One region of the Methylobacterium sp. BE186 genome, then DNA from elsewhere that is predicted to be linked to it. Evidence: riboswitches for the same ligand, from Rfam matches in the RefSeq annotation. Region 1 holds a riboswitch; the other holds the start of a gene.

Region 1 (7,839 bases):
GGGCCGAGGGCGGGGCCGTAGCCCGGCTTGCTCGCGGTCTCGAAGACCGGGCTCAGCGTCGCGTAGTCGATCCCGGCCGCGGCGAGCCCTGCGATCTCCGCCGGAGCGTGGGCCGAGATTCCGACCAGGGCCTCGTCAGGCAGGAGGCGCCGGGCCGCCGCGACGTCCTCCGGTGTCGAGCCGCCGGGCAGGTGAACGCCATCCGCCCCGATCGCGGCCGCGAGCCGCGCGTCGCGGCCGATCACGAGGGTGCCGCCGGCGTGCCGGATGAGAGCGAGGAGATCCGAGGCGAGGCGCCGCCGCTCGGCCGGTTCGAGATCTCCGTCCCGCAGCCAGAACGAGCTTCCGCCGCCCGTGAGGATCCGGCCCACGGTCTCGACGAGGCTGCGCGTGTGGCCGTGCCGATCCGTGACGACGAGGAGCGGCGACGGCAGCTTTCTCACGAGCCGACGAGGCCGAGCTGCGGGCTCGACGGGTCGGCGCGGCCCCGCCGCGGGATGCGGCCGGCGAGATGGGCGAAGCGGCCGGCCTCGACGGCGTGGCGCATGGCGCGGGCCATCCGGACCGGATCGTCGGCCTTGGCCACTGCCGTGTTGATGAGGCAGGCCGAGGCTCCGAGCTCCATCGCGACCACCGCGTCGGACGCCGTGCCGATGCCGGCATCGACGATGACGGGCACGCTGGCGCGGCGGCAGATGAGTTCGATATTGGCTGGGTTCGCCACGCCCATGCCGGAGCCGATCAGCGAGCCCATGGGCATCACGGCGGCGCAGCCGATATCCTGCAGGCGCTGGCAGACGACCGGATCGTCGTTGCAATAGGGCAGCACGACGTAGCCGTCGTCGACGAGGTGGCGGCAGGCTTCGATCAGCTCCGCGACGTCCGGGTAGAGGGTCTCGCGGTCGCCGATGACCTCGACCTTGATCCAGTTCGTGTCGAGGGCCTCGCGGGCGAGCTCCGCCGTCATGATCGCGTCGCGCGCCGTCTCGCAACCCGCTGTGTTCGGCAGGAAGCGGTAATCCTTGAGGATGCGAACGGTATCGGACCCGTGGCCCTGGAGGGAGACGCGGCGGATCGAGGCCGTGACGATCTCGGCGCCCGAGGCGGCCACCGCCTCGCGCATGATCGCCTGGGTCGGATACCCCGCCGTGCCGATGAGGAGGCGCGAGCCGAGGCTCACGCCCGCGATGACGAGCCTGTCCTCCTCGGACGGGCGCAGCGGCGTCACGGTGTCGGATGGTGTCATGTGTCAGCCTCCCTGCATGGCGCGCACGATCTCGACGCGGTCGCCCTCCCGGATGGGCGTCTCCGCCCAGTCCTTGCGGCGCACGACGCGGCCGTTCAGCGCGATGGCGATGCCCTGCGGGCTCTCGATGCCGGTCTCCTCGGCCTCGAAGCGGAACAGGGCCTCGATGTCGGCGGCCTCGCTCTCGCGGGGCTGTCCGTTGACGGTGAGCTTCATGCTGTCGCCCTGATGCCCTGGCTGTCCCGGAACCGGCCGAGGCCGAAGGCCCGCGCGTAATCGGGCAACGCGCCGTCGAGCACGAGCGCCGTCACGGCGTCGGCGGTGGCCGGGTTCAGGAGATAGCCGTTGCGATGATGGCCCGTCGCCGCGACGAGGCCCGGCGCCAGCACGTCGATGATCGGGGCGTCGTCGTCCGAGGTCGGCCGGTAGCCGCTCCAGACCGCCTCGACCTCCATCTCCTCGACCCCCGGCAGCACCCGGCGCGCGCCCTCGAGCAGCGCGTAGAGGCCGCCCGCCGTGACGCCGGCGCGGAAGCCGCAATCCTCCACCGTCGCGCCGACGATGAGATGTCCGTCGCTCTTGGGCGCAAGGTGCACCTGCTCGGTCCAGACCATCCCGGAGAGCGTACCCGTGCGCCGCGTGGTGCGCAGCGCGAGCGACTGCCCCTTGAGGGGGCGCACCGGCAGCGCCAGTGCCTCCGGCAGCAGGCCGCCCTCGCCGCTCCAGGCTCCGGTCGCCAGGATCACGGTCTCGGCCGTGATCCACCCCGCCTCCGTGCGGGCGCCGACGACGCGGCCGCCCGCCCAGTCGAGGGCGGTCACGGGCATCCCCTCGCCTATCGTGACGCCCGCGCGCGCACAGGCCGCGGCGAGGGCCGCCATCACGAGCCTCGGGTCGACCTGATGGTCGAGGGGGCAGGCGATGCCCGCCGTCACGGTCGGGCGCAGCATCGGCTCGCGGCGACGCACCTCCGCACCGCTCAGCCACTCGGCGGCGACGCCCGAGCGGCGCTGCAGGTCGTAGCGGAAGCGCAGGCGCTCCACCTCGTCCCGGCCGATGGCGACGACGAGCGTGCCGTCCTGCCGGTAGTCGATCTCCAGGCCGGAGGCCGCCTGCAGCGCGTCGCGGAAGTGCGGCCAGCGGCGCAGGCTCTCGAGGGCGAGCGGCAGCAGCGCGTCCGAGCCGGGCTCGTGCTCGGCGGCGGGCGCCAGCATGCCGGTCGCGGCGAGGCTCGCCCCGGCGCCGAGGGTTTCGCGCTCCAGCACGGTGACCGAGCGGCCGGCCTCGGCGAGGCGCCAAGCGATCGAGAGGCCGATGAGGCCGCCGCCGACGACGAGGATGTCGGCGCGCGCGGGCAGGCCGGCGGACGCCGCAGGCCCCTGCCCGGCTCGGCGCAGTCCGATGGGTGAGATCGGCACGGATGCCAAGGATTCCCCTCCGCGATGGCCCGCAGAGATTGGTGTCCTTCAGCTTCTCTCGGAAGCAACCGGGCCCTTGTCGGAAACCCGCGGTCCAATCCCTACGCCGGTATGAGCCGGATCAGGTTCGAAGGATTTCCGCGCCGCCGTCCTCGCGAGGACGGCCCATCGGTTTCTCAGCCCCTTGCCGGGGATCTCCCTGGAACACCTGAGATTTGGACGCTCGGCCGCCCCGGGTCAAGCCCGCTTCAGGCAGGCGGCGGGCTTGGCGGCGGGGCGGAAGACCGCCATCGGCTCGGGGAAGCCGTCCAGGCTGTGGATGCCGAGGGGCTCCGGATCGCCCCACAGGAAGTCGACGAAGGGCTTCGACATGAGGAGCGGCTCGCCGAGCGTCCGGTTGAGCCGGGCGAGCCGGCTCGCGAGGTTCACGTCGCGGCCGATCACCGTGAAGTCGAGGCGCGCGCCGGAGCCGACATTGCCGTAGGCGGCCTCGCCGTGATGGAGCGCGATCCCCGCGGCCACCGGATTCGCGAAGCGGCCGAGCCCGTTCGCCTCGTCGAGGGCCGCGAGCGCGGCCTGCGCCGCGGTCAGCGCGCCCTGGGCGGCGCCGCCGAGGTCGTCGCCCGGCTCGCGGAAGATCGCGAGCAGCCCGTCGCCCAGATATTTCAGGATCTCGCCGCCCTCCCGCTCGATCGCGGGCACGAGGCAGTCGAAGAAGATGTTGAGGAGGTCGACCGCCTCCTCGGGCGTCATCTCGGCGGAGATCTGCGTGTAGTCGCGCATGTCGGCGAACAGGATCGCGGAGCGGATGCGCTGGACGTGACCGCGGCGGATGGCGCCCGAGAGGATCGCCCGGTGCGGCTCGTCGCCCACGTAGATCCGCAGCACGTGGTCGAGCTGCTTGTTGACGAGGCGCATCTCCATCACGGCGGCGAGCGTCGGCATCACGAAGCGCAGGATCGCGATGTGGTCGTCGCGGAACCCCTCCACGGAGCGGGTCGCGAAGGTGATGCCGTTGCGGGCCCCGTTCGTGAAGATGAGCGGCGCCACGAGATAGTGGCGGTAGCCCGCCGCCTTCAGCTCGGGGATGATCGAGTAGGCGTCGTCCGCGGTCTCCGCGAGGTCGAGGATGAGCCAGTCGCCGGTCTCATGGACGGTGTAGAAGGGGCTCGCCCGGTACGCCTTGTCCGAGGCCTCCCCGTGCGGGAACAGGCGCACGGTCGCGCCCTCCTCGCGGCTCCAGGTGCGGCCGACGCCGGCATATTCCGAGTGCAGCGTGTCGATGGCGGTGCTCGCCCGGTCGACGGGCACGTCGAGCGCGTTCAGGCGCTCGGCGAGGCCGGCGAGGAGATCGTCGGCGGCGAGCGTCCGTGTCCCCTCGCTGAGCAGCCAGTCGCGCAGGCCGACGCAATCCTGGAGATGGCCGAACGGCACGCCCTCGGCCTCCGAGCCATCGGCTTCGGCGGTCGGCGAGGACGGCGACTTTCGGGAGCCAGAATCGAGCATACGGCCAAGGTGGTGGTGGGACGCGCGGGCGACAATGGCCGCGCAGGGATTCGCTCGCGGCGCACGGACATTACCGACGCGCGGCTGAAACCAGAAATAGAATCGGGAAAGCAGAATTCCGGCTTCCGAGATCGGACCCGCCGATGCCCGGAAGGCGGCAGATCTCGGGTGGCCCCGAGATCTGCTGGAGAGGAGCGCCGCGTCGCGGTCTCCGCTCAGTTGTCGAGGAAGCTCCTGAGCTTCCGGCTCCGGCTCGGGTGCTTGAGCTTGCGCAGGGCCTTCGCCTCGATCTGGCGGATGCGCTCGCGGGTCACCGAGAATTGCTGGCCGACCTCCTCGAGGGTGTGATCGGTGTTCATGCCGATGCCGAAGCGCATGCGCAGCACCCGCTCTTCGCGCGGCGTTAGGGAGGCGAGGACGCGCGTCGTGGTCTCGCGCAGGTTCGACTGGATCGCCGCGTCGATCGGCAGGACGACGTTCTTGTCCTCGATGAAGTCGCCGAGGTGGCTGTCCTCCTCGTCGCCGATCGGAGTTTCGAGGGAGATCGGCTCCTTGGCGATCTTGAGGACCTTGCGGACCTTCTCCAGCGGCATCGCCAGCTTCTCGGCCAGCTCCTCCGGGGTCGGCTCGCGGCCGATCTCGTGCAGCATCTGGCGCGAGGTGCGGACGATCTTGTTGATCGTCTCGATCATGTGCACCGGGATGCGGATGGTGCGGGCCTGATCGGCGATCGAACGGGTGATCGCCTGCCGGATCCACCACGTGGCGTAGGTCGAGAACTTGTAGCCGCGGCGGTACTCGAACTTGTCGACCGCCTTCATCAGGCCGATGTTGCCCTCCTGGATCAGGTCCAGGAACTGCAGGCCGCGGTTGGTGTACTTCTTGGCGATCGAGATCACGAGGCGGAGGTTGGCCTCGATCATCTCCTTCTTGGCCTGACGGGCTTCGCGCTCGCCCTTCTGGACCATGTTGACGATCTTGCGGTACTCGCCGATCTCCAGCCCTGTCTCCGAGGCCAGCGTCAGGATCTGCTCGCGCAGGTCCCCGACCTGCCGCCCGCCCTTCTCGACGAGGTTCTTCCAGCCCTTGCCGCCGAGCGTGCCGACCCGCTCCATCCAGTTCGGGTCGAGCTCCCAACCCTGGTAGTGGCGCAGGAACTCGTCGCGGGCGACGCCGTGGCTCTCGGCGTAGCGCATCAGCCGCCCCTCGTGGGAGATGAGGCGCTTGTTGATGTCGTAGAGCTGCTCGACGAGCGCCTCGATGCGGTTGTTGTTGAGCGAGAGCGACTTCACGTCCGCGACGACGACGTCCTTCAGCTCGGAGAGCTTCGATCCCTGGGAGGCCGTCGAGCCCTCGCCGGACGCCTTCCGGGCGGCCTGCTCGTTCTGGAGCTTGCGAAGCTTGCGGTAATTGTCGGCGATCGCGTCGAACGTCTCGAGGACGCGCGGCTTGATCTCGGCCTCCATCGCGGCGAGCGAGACGTTGTTCTCCATGTCGTCTTCGTCGTCGCCGCCCTCGGGCGCCGCGGCCGGCTCGCTCTCCTCGCTCTCCTCGCCCTCGGCGATCTGGGGCGCGTTCTTCCCGTCGGGACCCGCGTAGGTCGCCTCGAGATCGATGATGTCGCGCAGCAGAACCTTTCCGTCGACGAGCTCGTCGCGCCAGATGATGATCGCCTGGAACGTGAGCGGGCTCTCGCAGAGGCCCGCGATCATCGCTTCGCGGCCGGCCTCGATGCGCTTGGCGATCGCGATCTCGCCCTCGCGGGAGAGGAGCTCGACCGAGCCCATCTCGCGCAGGTACATGCGGACGGGATCGTCCGTGCGGTCGGTCGGCTCCTTGGTGGTCTCCGAGCGCACGGCGACGGCGCGCGCAGGCGAGACCTCGGCCACTTCCGTGCCCTCGGCGCCCTCCTCGTCCTCGGCGGCCTCGCCGTTGGCGGGCCGCTCTGTCGCCGCCTCGTCGGTCTCCTCCGCCTCGACGACGTTGATGCCCATCTCCGAGAGCTGGGCGAGCACGTCCTCGATCTGGTCGGGATCCGACTGACCGTCCGGCAGGACCTCGTTGACTTCCTCGTAGGTGACGTAGCCGCGCTTCTTCGCGAGCTTCACCATCCGCTTTACCGAGGCATCCGTCAGGTCGAGGAGCGGCCCGTCGGTCTGTTCCGCCGGAGCGGCGTCCGTCTCGTCCCGTTCAGTTGCCTTCGTCGCCATGATCAGCCTATTGTTTTCGTGGCGGTGCGATGCGGGAGCTTTCGGGCCGCTCCGCGCCATCGACGCCGCAATGCGCGTGAACCGCGACCGGTTCGCGACCCGGCCGCTTCGATCCTCAATCCGGTATGCAAGCAAGACGCTTGACCGATTGTTAACTATGCGGCGGCGGAGCGTCGCTCCGACGCCTTTGCACCAGCTTTACGGCGCGGTCGAGTCGGTCGTCTCCGGCACATCCGTCTCGGCCTCCGCTCCGGCCACCACGGCCAAGCGTGCCTTGACATCGCAGAGCCACGCAAAATTGGCCTCGGTTTCCTCTTCGACCAGCGCCCGCTCAGCCTGGCGGAGTTCGCTATGTAGCGCTCCCGCCTTGCGGTGCAAGATCATAGCCTGACGCAATGCGTCTTCGAGACGCACGGGATCGGCGTGCGGATCGAGGGCCCATCGGTCGCCGGGACGGACTCGGAACGCGAGCCGCTCGACCGCTTCCTCGAGGCCGGCGCGCGTGAGCTGGCTCTCGACGAGGGAGGCATCCGCCTCCGCCGCCTCGGCCGCGCGGTCGAGGAGGAAGGAGCGCAGCGTGACCGCGTCGGCATCCTCGAATTCGAGTTCGGCCAATTCCTCGACGTTGAGACCGAGGAGTTCCGGATGGGCGACGAGGCTGCCGACGATCATCGCCTCTCGGAAGTTCCCGCCCCCCGCGAAGCCCGAGGATCGCGCCAGCAGTGCGCTCGGGGCCGCGGTGAGCCGGGGCGAGGCCGGCGGGTCGCCGGGTCGCCCGCCGCGGCGCTGGAAGCCGTTCGCGCGCCCGCCCTGCTGGAAGCCCGGACGGGCTTGGGCGGCGCGCGGGGAGAGCGCCCGCAGCCGCTCCTCGATCTCGTCGCGATAGTATCTCCGGACGGTCTCGTCGCGGATGATCGCGATCATCTCGCGCAGGCCCTTGGCGAGGCCGGCTCGGCGCTCCGGCGTGTCGGTGGGGCCGGCCTCGACCGCGCGGGCCCAGAGCACCTCGACGAGGGGCTTGGCCGCCTCCAGCACCCGGTCGATCGCGGAGGCACCGCCCGAGCGCAGGAGATCGTCCGGATCCTGCCCCTCCGGCAGAAGGGCGAAGCGCAGGGACTTGCCGGGCTCCAGCATCGGCAGCGCCACGTCGAGCGCCCGGAAGGCGGCGCGCTGGCCGGCCTTGTCGCCGTCGAAGCAGAGGATCGGCTCGTCCGCCTGCCGCCAGAGCAGCCCGAGCTGCTCCTCGGTCAGCGCCGTCCCGAGGGGCGCCACCGTGTTGGCGTGGCCCGCCATCGTCATGGCGATGACGTCGACGTAGCCCTCGACGGCGACGATCGTGCCGCGCTCGTGGGCCGCCTTGCGGGCCTGGTGCAGGTTGTAGAGCCCCTGCCCCTTGTGGAAGAGCGGCGTCTCCGGCGAGTTCAGGTACTTCGCCTTGGCGTCGGCCTGCATCGCGCGG
Region 2 (7,839 bases), on a different contig from region 1:
GCCCAGAGACCGAGGCCCGCGAGCGCCAGGGTGGGATGCGCGCGCACGGTGTCGGCGAAGGCGAAGATGCGCGAGGCGAACAGATATCCGCCGAGGAAGTAGACGTAGCGCGCGCAGAACTCCTCGAGGAGGTAGGACGAGGTCGCGACCGGCACGATCTGCAGGAGCGCGGCGAGCCCGAGGAGCACGGCCGGGGGCACCCCGCGCAGGAGCTTCGTGACCACCGAGAAGACCGCCAGGAGGTAGATGAACCAGAGCGTCGAGTAGGGCTCGACCAGCGCCCGTGCGAGATGGGCGAGGAACGCCGTTGGGCCGGCCCCGTCGACGATCTGGGCGTATTTGGCGGCCGACTGGATGAGGACCCAGAGCCCGTAGAAATAGGCGAAGTGCACCACTCTGCGATCGGAGAAGAGGCGCCAGTCCCGGTCGATCACGCGGCCGAGGAACAGCCCGGACAGCAGGAAGAAATCGGGGATCCGGAAGGGCTTGGCGAAGGCGACGACGGGATGCATGAATCCCTCCTCACCCATCGCCTCGCCGGTTCCCAGCGTCGAGTGCATCATCACTACGAGGATGATGCAGAGCCCTTTGGCGACGTCGACCCAGGCGAGGCGCATCGCCTCGTCGGGCCGCCCCGGTGCCGAACCCTCCACCGCCATGACGACGCTCCGCCGCTTGCTACGGCCCCGGAGCCTCCGCGCGCAGTCTTAACGGGTGGCCCTACGCGGCCGAGCGTCCCGGCGACATGCGAAACGCGGCGTTAAATCCCCTCAGCGGTCGCGCTTCGCGCCGCGGCGATCGCGCGTCATGCGGGTGGCGGCGTGAAAATCGTCGGGCTTCGTCCGCACCCAGGCGACGAAGCGCTCGATCTCCGGGTCCTCGCGAAGGGCCTCCACGGCGGACAGGCGCCGCGCGATCTCGGCCTCGCTGTAGCGGGCGTGGATGGCTGAGTGGCAGATCTGATGCAGGCGCACCGTCCCCTTGTGGGTACCACCCTTCAGCTTGGGCGTCAGATGGTGGAGGCTCGACCGGGCCCGCGCCGGAATCGGGCGTTCGCAGAGCGGGCAGATCACGGGCTCCGAGCGAGGGTTGTCCTGGGTCGCGGGGTCGTCCTCCCGCCAGCGCCGAGCCCGCCGTCCGACCATGCCCCTCCCCTCGCGATACGCCCTGCCAAACCCGTCATATGAGGCGGCGGACCGGCATCGGGAGGCGGCGCGTCACTCCGCCGTGCTCGGCAGGCACCGCGCCTCGATCCGCCCGCGGAAGAACGCCTCGGCCTTCCCGTCCGACGTGCCGAGGATCGAGACGTGGTCGCCCGGCACCGCCTCGAAATGGGCCGCTTGCCCGACCGCCTCCGCGAGCCTTCGGCCGAAGCTCGCCGGGATCACCGGGTCGGACAGGCCGTGGACGATTAGGACCGGGATCGTCGCGCCGGCGAGCCGCTCGTCGCTTCGGTAGGTGTCGAGCAGGAGGCCGGGCGGCGCCAGCGGGAAGCGCAGGCGCACCATGGCGGCCATCGAGTCGAACGGCGCCTCGAGATAGAGGCCGAGGGCCGCATGCCCGCGCGCGAGGGCGGCCGCGACGCCCGTGCCCAGCGAGTGACCGTGCAGCAGGATCGGGGCGCCCGGCGCGCGCCGGGCGACCTCGCGGTAGGCCGCCTCGCCGTCGGCGAGGAGCCCGTCCTCGCTCGGGCTTCCCGTCGATCCCGGGTAGCCGCGATAGGCGATGGCGAGCACGCCCCAGCCGCTCGCCGCCCACGGACCGGCCGTGAAGCGCGCGGCGTGCGGCTCCGGCCGCGAGCCGTTGCCGTGGAAGGTGAGGACGACGCCGCAGCCCGGCTCGGGCGGGCGCCAGAGGGCGCGCAGGGTCTCGCCGTCCCCGGTTCGCAGGCCGAAGCTCTGCACGCCTTCCGGCGGATCCGCCGCGATCGGAGCGCCCGGGAGCGACGCGCCGGGATAGATGAGCGACCGCTGGAAGGCGGCGAGAAGGCCGACGGCGCCGACATAGAGGGCGGTCGCCGAGAGGAAAAGGAGGCTGACGATGCGCATGCGGTCCGCTACCGGGAGGTGACGCTACGCTCGCCCTCGCCGCAAGGAGACCGATGCGCGCATTGACAAAGCGGGGCGCGGCGTCGAGATTTGAACCGTTCCGAGGGGAGCCCCGAGACAGGGGGCTGAGATTGGGCGCTCCGTCCTGACCCTTGAACCTGATCCGGCTCATACCGGCGGAGGGACGGGAACTCGCGGCCAGACGACTCGGCGGCCGCGCCCATTCTGACCTGTGACGAGTTCGGATCGCTCCAACGCCAGGAGAGATCCACGATGAACGCACCCGTCCGACCCCAAGACCTCCCGAAGGGCAGCCCCGAGACCGTGACGACCGGTCCGATCACCGGCTCGCGCAAGGTGTACGCCACCGTCGCCGGCCGCGACGACATCCGCGTGCCCTACCGCGAGATCGTGCTGAGCGAGCCCACCGAGGCGCCGGTGCGCGTCTACGACGCGTCGGGTCCCTACACGGAAACGGATGCGCGCATCGACCTCAATGCCGGCCTGCCGGGCGTGCGCGAGCCCTGGATCGCCCAGCGCGGCTACGCGTCCGTCGAGCCGCGCGCCGTCAAGCCGGAGGACAACGGCTTCGTCGGCGAGGACAAGCTCGTGGCCCCCTGCCCCGCCGAGCGCGTCGTGCGCCGGGCCGGGCCGGGCCAGAGGGTGACGCAGTACGAGTTCGCGAAGGCCGGCCTCATCACCGAGGAGATGATCTACGTCGCCCATCGCGAGAACCTCTGCCGCGCGGCGATGCTGGAGCAGGCCGAGGCCAAGCTCGCCGACGGCGAGAGCTTCGGCGCGGCGCTGCCGCCCTTCATCACCCCGGAATTCGTGCGGGACGAGGTGGCGCTCGGGCGGGCCATCATCCCGGCCAACATCAACCACACCGAGCTCGAGCCGATGGCGATCGGCCGGAACTTCCTCGTCAAGATCAACGCCAATATCGGCAACTCGGCCGTCACCTCGTCGGCGGCGGAGGAAGTCGAGAAGCTCGTCTGGGCGACGCGCTGGGGCGCCGACACGGTGATGGACCTGTCGACGGGCCGAAACATCCACAACATCCGCTCGTGGATCGTCCGCAATTCTCCCGTTCCGATCGGCACGGTGCCGATCTACCAGGCGCTGGAGAAGGTCGGCGGCGATCCTCTGAAGCTCGACTGGGAGGTGTTCAAGGACACCCTCATCGAGCAGGCCGAGCAGGGCATCGATTACTTCACGATCCATGCGGGCGTGCGTCTCGCGCACGTGCCGCTGACGGCCCGGCGCGTCACCGGCATCGTCTCTCGCGGCGGCTCGATCATGGCGCGGTGGTGCCTGGCCGGGCACCGGGAATCGTTCCTCTACGAGCGGTTCGACGAGATCTGCGACATCATGCGGGCCTACGACGTCTCGTTCTCGCTCGGCGACGGGCTGCGGCCGGGCTCGATCGCGGACGCCAACGATGCGGCGCAGTTCGCGGAACTCGAGACGCTGGGCGAACTGACGAAGATCGCCTGGGACAAGGGTTGCCAAGTCATGATCGAGGGCCCCGGCCACGTGCCGATGCACAAGATCAAGGTCAACATGGACAAACAGCTGCGCGAGTGCGGTGAGGCGCCGTTCTATACGCTCGGACCGCTGACGACCGATGTCGCGCCGGGCTACGATCACATCACGTCGGGCATCGGCGCCGCGATGATCGGCTGGTTCGGCACGGCGATGCTTTGCTACGTCACGCCGAAGGAGCATCTGGGACTGCCGAACCGCGACGACGTCAAGGTCGGCGTCATCACCTACAAGATCGCGGCCCATGCGGCCGATCTGGCGAAGGGGCACCCTGCGGCGCAGCTGCGCGACGACGCCCTGTCGCGCGCCCGGTTCGACTTCCGTTGGGAGGACCAGTTCAACCTCTCCCTCGATCCCGATACGGCGCGCAGCTACCACGACGAGACCCTGCCGAAGGATGCCCACAAGGTCGCGCATTTCTGCTCGATGTGCGGGCCGAAATTCTGCTCCATGAAGATCACCCAGGATCTTCGCGCCGAGGTTCTGGCGATGGAGGAAGCGGGCGAGGTCATCCACACCGCGCCCGTGATGTCGAGCGCCGAGCGGGAGGCCGGAATGCGGGCGAAGTCGGCGGAATTCCTGGCGGAGGGCGGCAAGCTCTACGTCGACGCCGCCGAATAGCCTTCCGCGATCGGACGAATACCGCGATCATCGGCCGGTCGGGCGCTCACGGGCTCCCGGCCGGCCGTTCTCGTTCCGGGCCGGAACCTCCACCGGAACGTGAGCAGCCGCGCCTTTGAAATCAGAAGATGTGTCGTCCGGCCCGCACGTCGAAGCGCGCCGCCGGGGCCTGTCAGGCCCCGTCCGGAAAGGTCAGCCCGTGATCGCATGCGATCTTCCGCCGATCACGGGCGCGTAGATCGCGATCATTGCTTCGCGGGGCACGACGCGGCGCGCGATAGACGCTTTTCCGATCAAGAAATTCTAGGGGGCCCGAACGTTCTGTTGCCAAAAGATGAAATTCATTTCTTTCGGCCCCGTGATTTTTTCGTCATTTCGTCGTTCGTGCTCACGATCTTTTAACGCTTTTTCGAGGTCCGCACGGGGCGCGGCCCGAATTTTACAGCGTGCTAACGGTGTTCGCGACTTGATGGGGCTCGTTTGCTTCCAACAGGAGCAGGGCCATGGACATCAGAGCCGTCGCAACATCCCCGCCGGTCGCCCCGGCAGCCTCGGTCCCGTCGACCCCGCAGCGTCAGGACGCGCGCCCGCAGGCGCAGGCGGCGCTCGCGCCCGCGGTCTCCCTCTCGATCGGCGAGGCGGCCGAGACGCGCAATGCGGCCGAGACGGCGCAGCAGAACGCGCGGAGCGGCGCCTACACCCGCGACGCCGAGAGCCAGACGCTGGTCTACCAAGTGGTCGACCCCGCGAGCGGCGACGTCGTCATCCAGATCCCCGACGAGGTCGTCCTGCGCGCCCGGGTCTATGCCCGGGAGGCGAGCGAGGCGGCGGCGCAGAAGCCCGGCGCCGCGGTGGAGCGGCGGGCCTGATCCGGCTCATGCCGACCAGAAAAGTCGGCGATCGTACAAATTTAACTGTCTCACTTAACGCGGCCGCAAGAGGCCCCGGTCCACAACGACGATGTTCTCCATGACGGAGGACAGAACTGCACAGGAAGCATCCATCATGTCCGCTGGTATCTCTCTCAACTCGTCCGTCCGTTCGAGCCTTCTGTCCCTTCAGGACACGGCTTCGCTTCAGGCGACGACGCAGAACCATCTCTCGACCGGCAAGAAGGTCGCGAGCGCCCTCGACAACCCGATCAACTTCTTCACCGCCGCCTCGCTGAACGACCGCTCGAGCGCGCTCTCGGGCCTGCTCGACGGCATCTCGAACGGCGTCCAGACGATCCAGGCCGCCTCCAAGGGCATCGACGGCATCACCAAGCTCGTGCAGTCGCTCCAGTCGACGATCACGCAGGCCCAGAACGACGCCGCCGCCAACCGCCCGACCAAGACCGGCACCGCCCTCTCGATCGCCGCGGAAGCGGTCGCCACCAACAAGGGCCTGAAGGACGTCACGCTCAACAAGAAGCTCGGCGGCGCCGATACCACGGCCGATCAGGCGACCTCGACCTCGTCGGGCGACATCGGCATCGACACCTCGACCAACAACACGCTGGCGCTGACGATCAACGCCGGCTCGACCACCTTCACGACGACCTTCTCCGCTACGCAGACGGTGCAGGATCTCGTGAACGCGGTGAACTCGTCCGGTATCGCGACCGCCAGCGTCGACGACAGCGGCAAGCTGACGGTGACCGGCACGGGCTCGAACACCCTGAAGGTCGGCCTCGGCTCGGGCACGGACGCGGCGACCGCCACGACCGACTCGAAGCTGGGCACGCTCAACGGCAAGCTCGGGCTTGCGACGACGGACTACACGACCGGCGTCACCGCCTCCGGTAACTCCACGGTCCGTTCGAACCTCGTCAAGCAGTTCAATGACCTGACGACGCAGCTCGACCAACTCGCCCGGGATTCGGGCTACAACGGCAAGAACCTGCTCGGCGGCGACACGCTGTCGGTGGTGTTCAACGAGAAGACCGGCAGCGCCCAGTCTTCGCTCAGCGTGCAGGGCACTACCCTGAGCTCCGCCTCGCTCGGCATCGGCCAGGCCGCCAACGGCACGGGCGGTCCGGCCGGGTCGTTCAACATCCAGGACGACACGTCGCTCACGACGGCCAAGGACACGCTGACGAACGCGCTGACCTCGCTGCGCTCGCTGGCCTCGACCTTCGGCTCCAGCCTCTCGACCGTGCAGACCCGTCAGGACTTCACCAAGCAGCTCTCCAACGTGCTGACCACCGGTGCGGACAACCTGACGAACGCCGACCTGAACTTCGAGGCGGCGAACTACACGGCCCTGCAAACCCGGCAGTCGATCGCCCAGCAGACGCTGGGTCTCGCCAACCAGGCCAACCAGGGCGTCCTCCAGCTCCTGCGCTGAGCTTTCGGACAGTCGAACATCGAGAGGCCGGGACGAAAGTCCCGGCCTTTTTTCTGTTTTGGTTATTCGCGAGCCGCCAACACTAACCGGGCCTTAACCACCTCTGCGTGATCTTCCCGATCATGTGATCCAAGCGAGCGCGGAGTTAACGATCCGTCGTCCTCGCGCTGGCGGTTTGGAGGCCCGAGATGGCGAACGACATCACCTTAAGTTCCTCGATCCGTTCGAGCCTTCTGTCCCTTCAGGACACGGCTTCGCTTCAGGCGACGACGCAGAACCATCTCTCGACCGGCAAGAAGGTCGCGAGCGCCCTCGACAACCCGATCAACTTCTTCACCGCCGCCTCGCTGAACGACCGCTCGAGCGCGCTCTCGGGCCTGCTCGACGGCATCTCGAACGGCATCCAGACGATCCAGGCCGCCTCCAAGGGCATCGACGGCATCACCAAGCTCGTGCAGTCGCTCCAGTCGACGATCACGCAGGCCCAGAACGACGCCGCCGCCAACCGCCCGACCAAGACCGGCACCGCCCTCTCGATCGCCGCGGAAGCGGTCGCCACCAACAAGGGCCTGAAGGACGTCACGCTCAACAAGAAGCTCGGCGGCGCCGATACCACGGCCGATCAGGCGACCTCGACCTCGTCGGGCGACATCGGCATCGACACCTCGACCAACAACACGCTGGCGCTGACGATCAACGCTGGCCCGACCACCTTCACGACGACCTTCACGGGCACGCAGACGGTGCAGGATCTCGTGAACGCGGTGAACGCATCCGGCATCGCGACCGCCAGCGTCGACGACAGCGGCAAGCTCACCGTGAAGGGCACGGGCTCGAACACCCTGAAGGTCGGCTTCGGCTCGGGTGCGAGCGCGGCCGCCGCCACCACGAACGCGCAGACCGGCGCGCTCAACACCAACTTGGGGCTCGCGGCGACGGACTACACGACCGGCGTCACCGCCTCGGGCAACTCCACGGTGCGCGCCAACCTCGTCAAGCAGTTCAACGACCTGACGACGCAGCTCGACCAGCTCTCCCGGGATTCGGGCTACAACGGCAAGAACCTGCTCGGCGGCGATCTCCTCACCATCGTCTTCAACGAGAAGACGGGCGCCAACCAGACCAAGCTCGATGTGCAGGGCACCACCCTGACCTCGGCCTCGCTCGGCATCAACCAGGCCTTCAACGGCACGGGCGGACCGGCGGGCTCCTTCGACATCCAGGACGACACGTCGCTCACGACGACCAAGGACACGCTGACGAACGCGCTGACCTCGCTGCGCTCGCTGGCCTCGAC

The links. Region 1 has a riboswitch for thiamine pyrophosphate ahead of thiO (glycine oxidase ThiO). Riboswitches for the same ligand answer to the same signal wherever they lie in the genome.
Region 2: it holds a riboswitch for thiamine pyrophosphate, as region 1 does, so the genes downstream of both, thiC (phosphomethylpyrimidine synthase ThiC) here and thiO (glycine oxidase ThiO) in region 1, are expected to answer to the same signal.

Annotation. Positions count from the first base shown of each region.
Region 1 is NZ_JAVDVV010000010.1:67,241-75,079, reverse strand. It holds gene J2X36_RS12905 (thiamine phosphate synthase) at 1-443, opposite strand, end outside; gene J2X36_RS12900 (thiazole synthase) at 440-1,246, opposite strand; gene thiS (sulfur carrier protein ThiS) at 1,250-1,462, opposite strand; gene thiO (glycine oxidase ThiO) at 1,459-2,664, opposite strand; TPP riboswitch at 2,745-2,874, opposite strand; gene J2X36_RS12885 (adenylate/guanylate cyclase domain-containing protein) at 2,902-4,170, opposite strand; gene rpoD (RNA polymerase sigma factor RpoD) at 4,386-6,380, opposite strand; gene dnaG (DNA primase) at 6,579-7,839, opposite strand, start outside.
Region 2 is NZ_JAVDVV010000005.1:258,227-266,065, forward strand. It holds gene J2X36_RS08355 (acyltransferase family protein) at 1-659, opposite strand, end outside; gene J2X36_RS08360 (restriction endonuclease) at 771-1,145, opposite strand; gene J2X36_RS08365 (alpha/beta hydrolase) at 1,218-2,048, opposite strand; TPP riboswitch at 2,142-2,250, shown strand; gene thiC (phosphomethylpyrimidine synthase ThiC) at 2,322-4,214, shown strand; gene J2X36_RS08375 (flagellar protein FlaG) at 4,718-5,083, shown strand; gene J2X36_RS08380 (flagellin) at 5,220-6,542, shown strand; gene J2X36_RS08385 (flagellin) at 6,731-7,839, shown strand, end outside.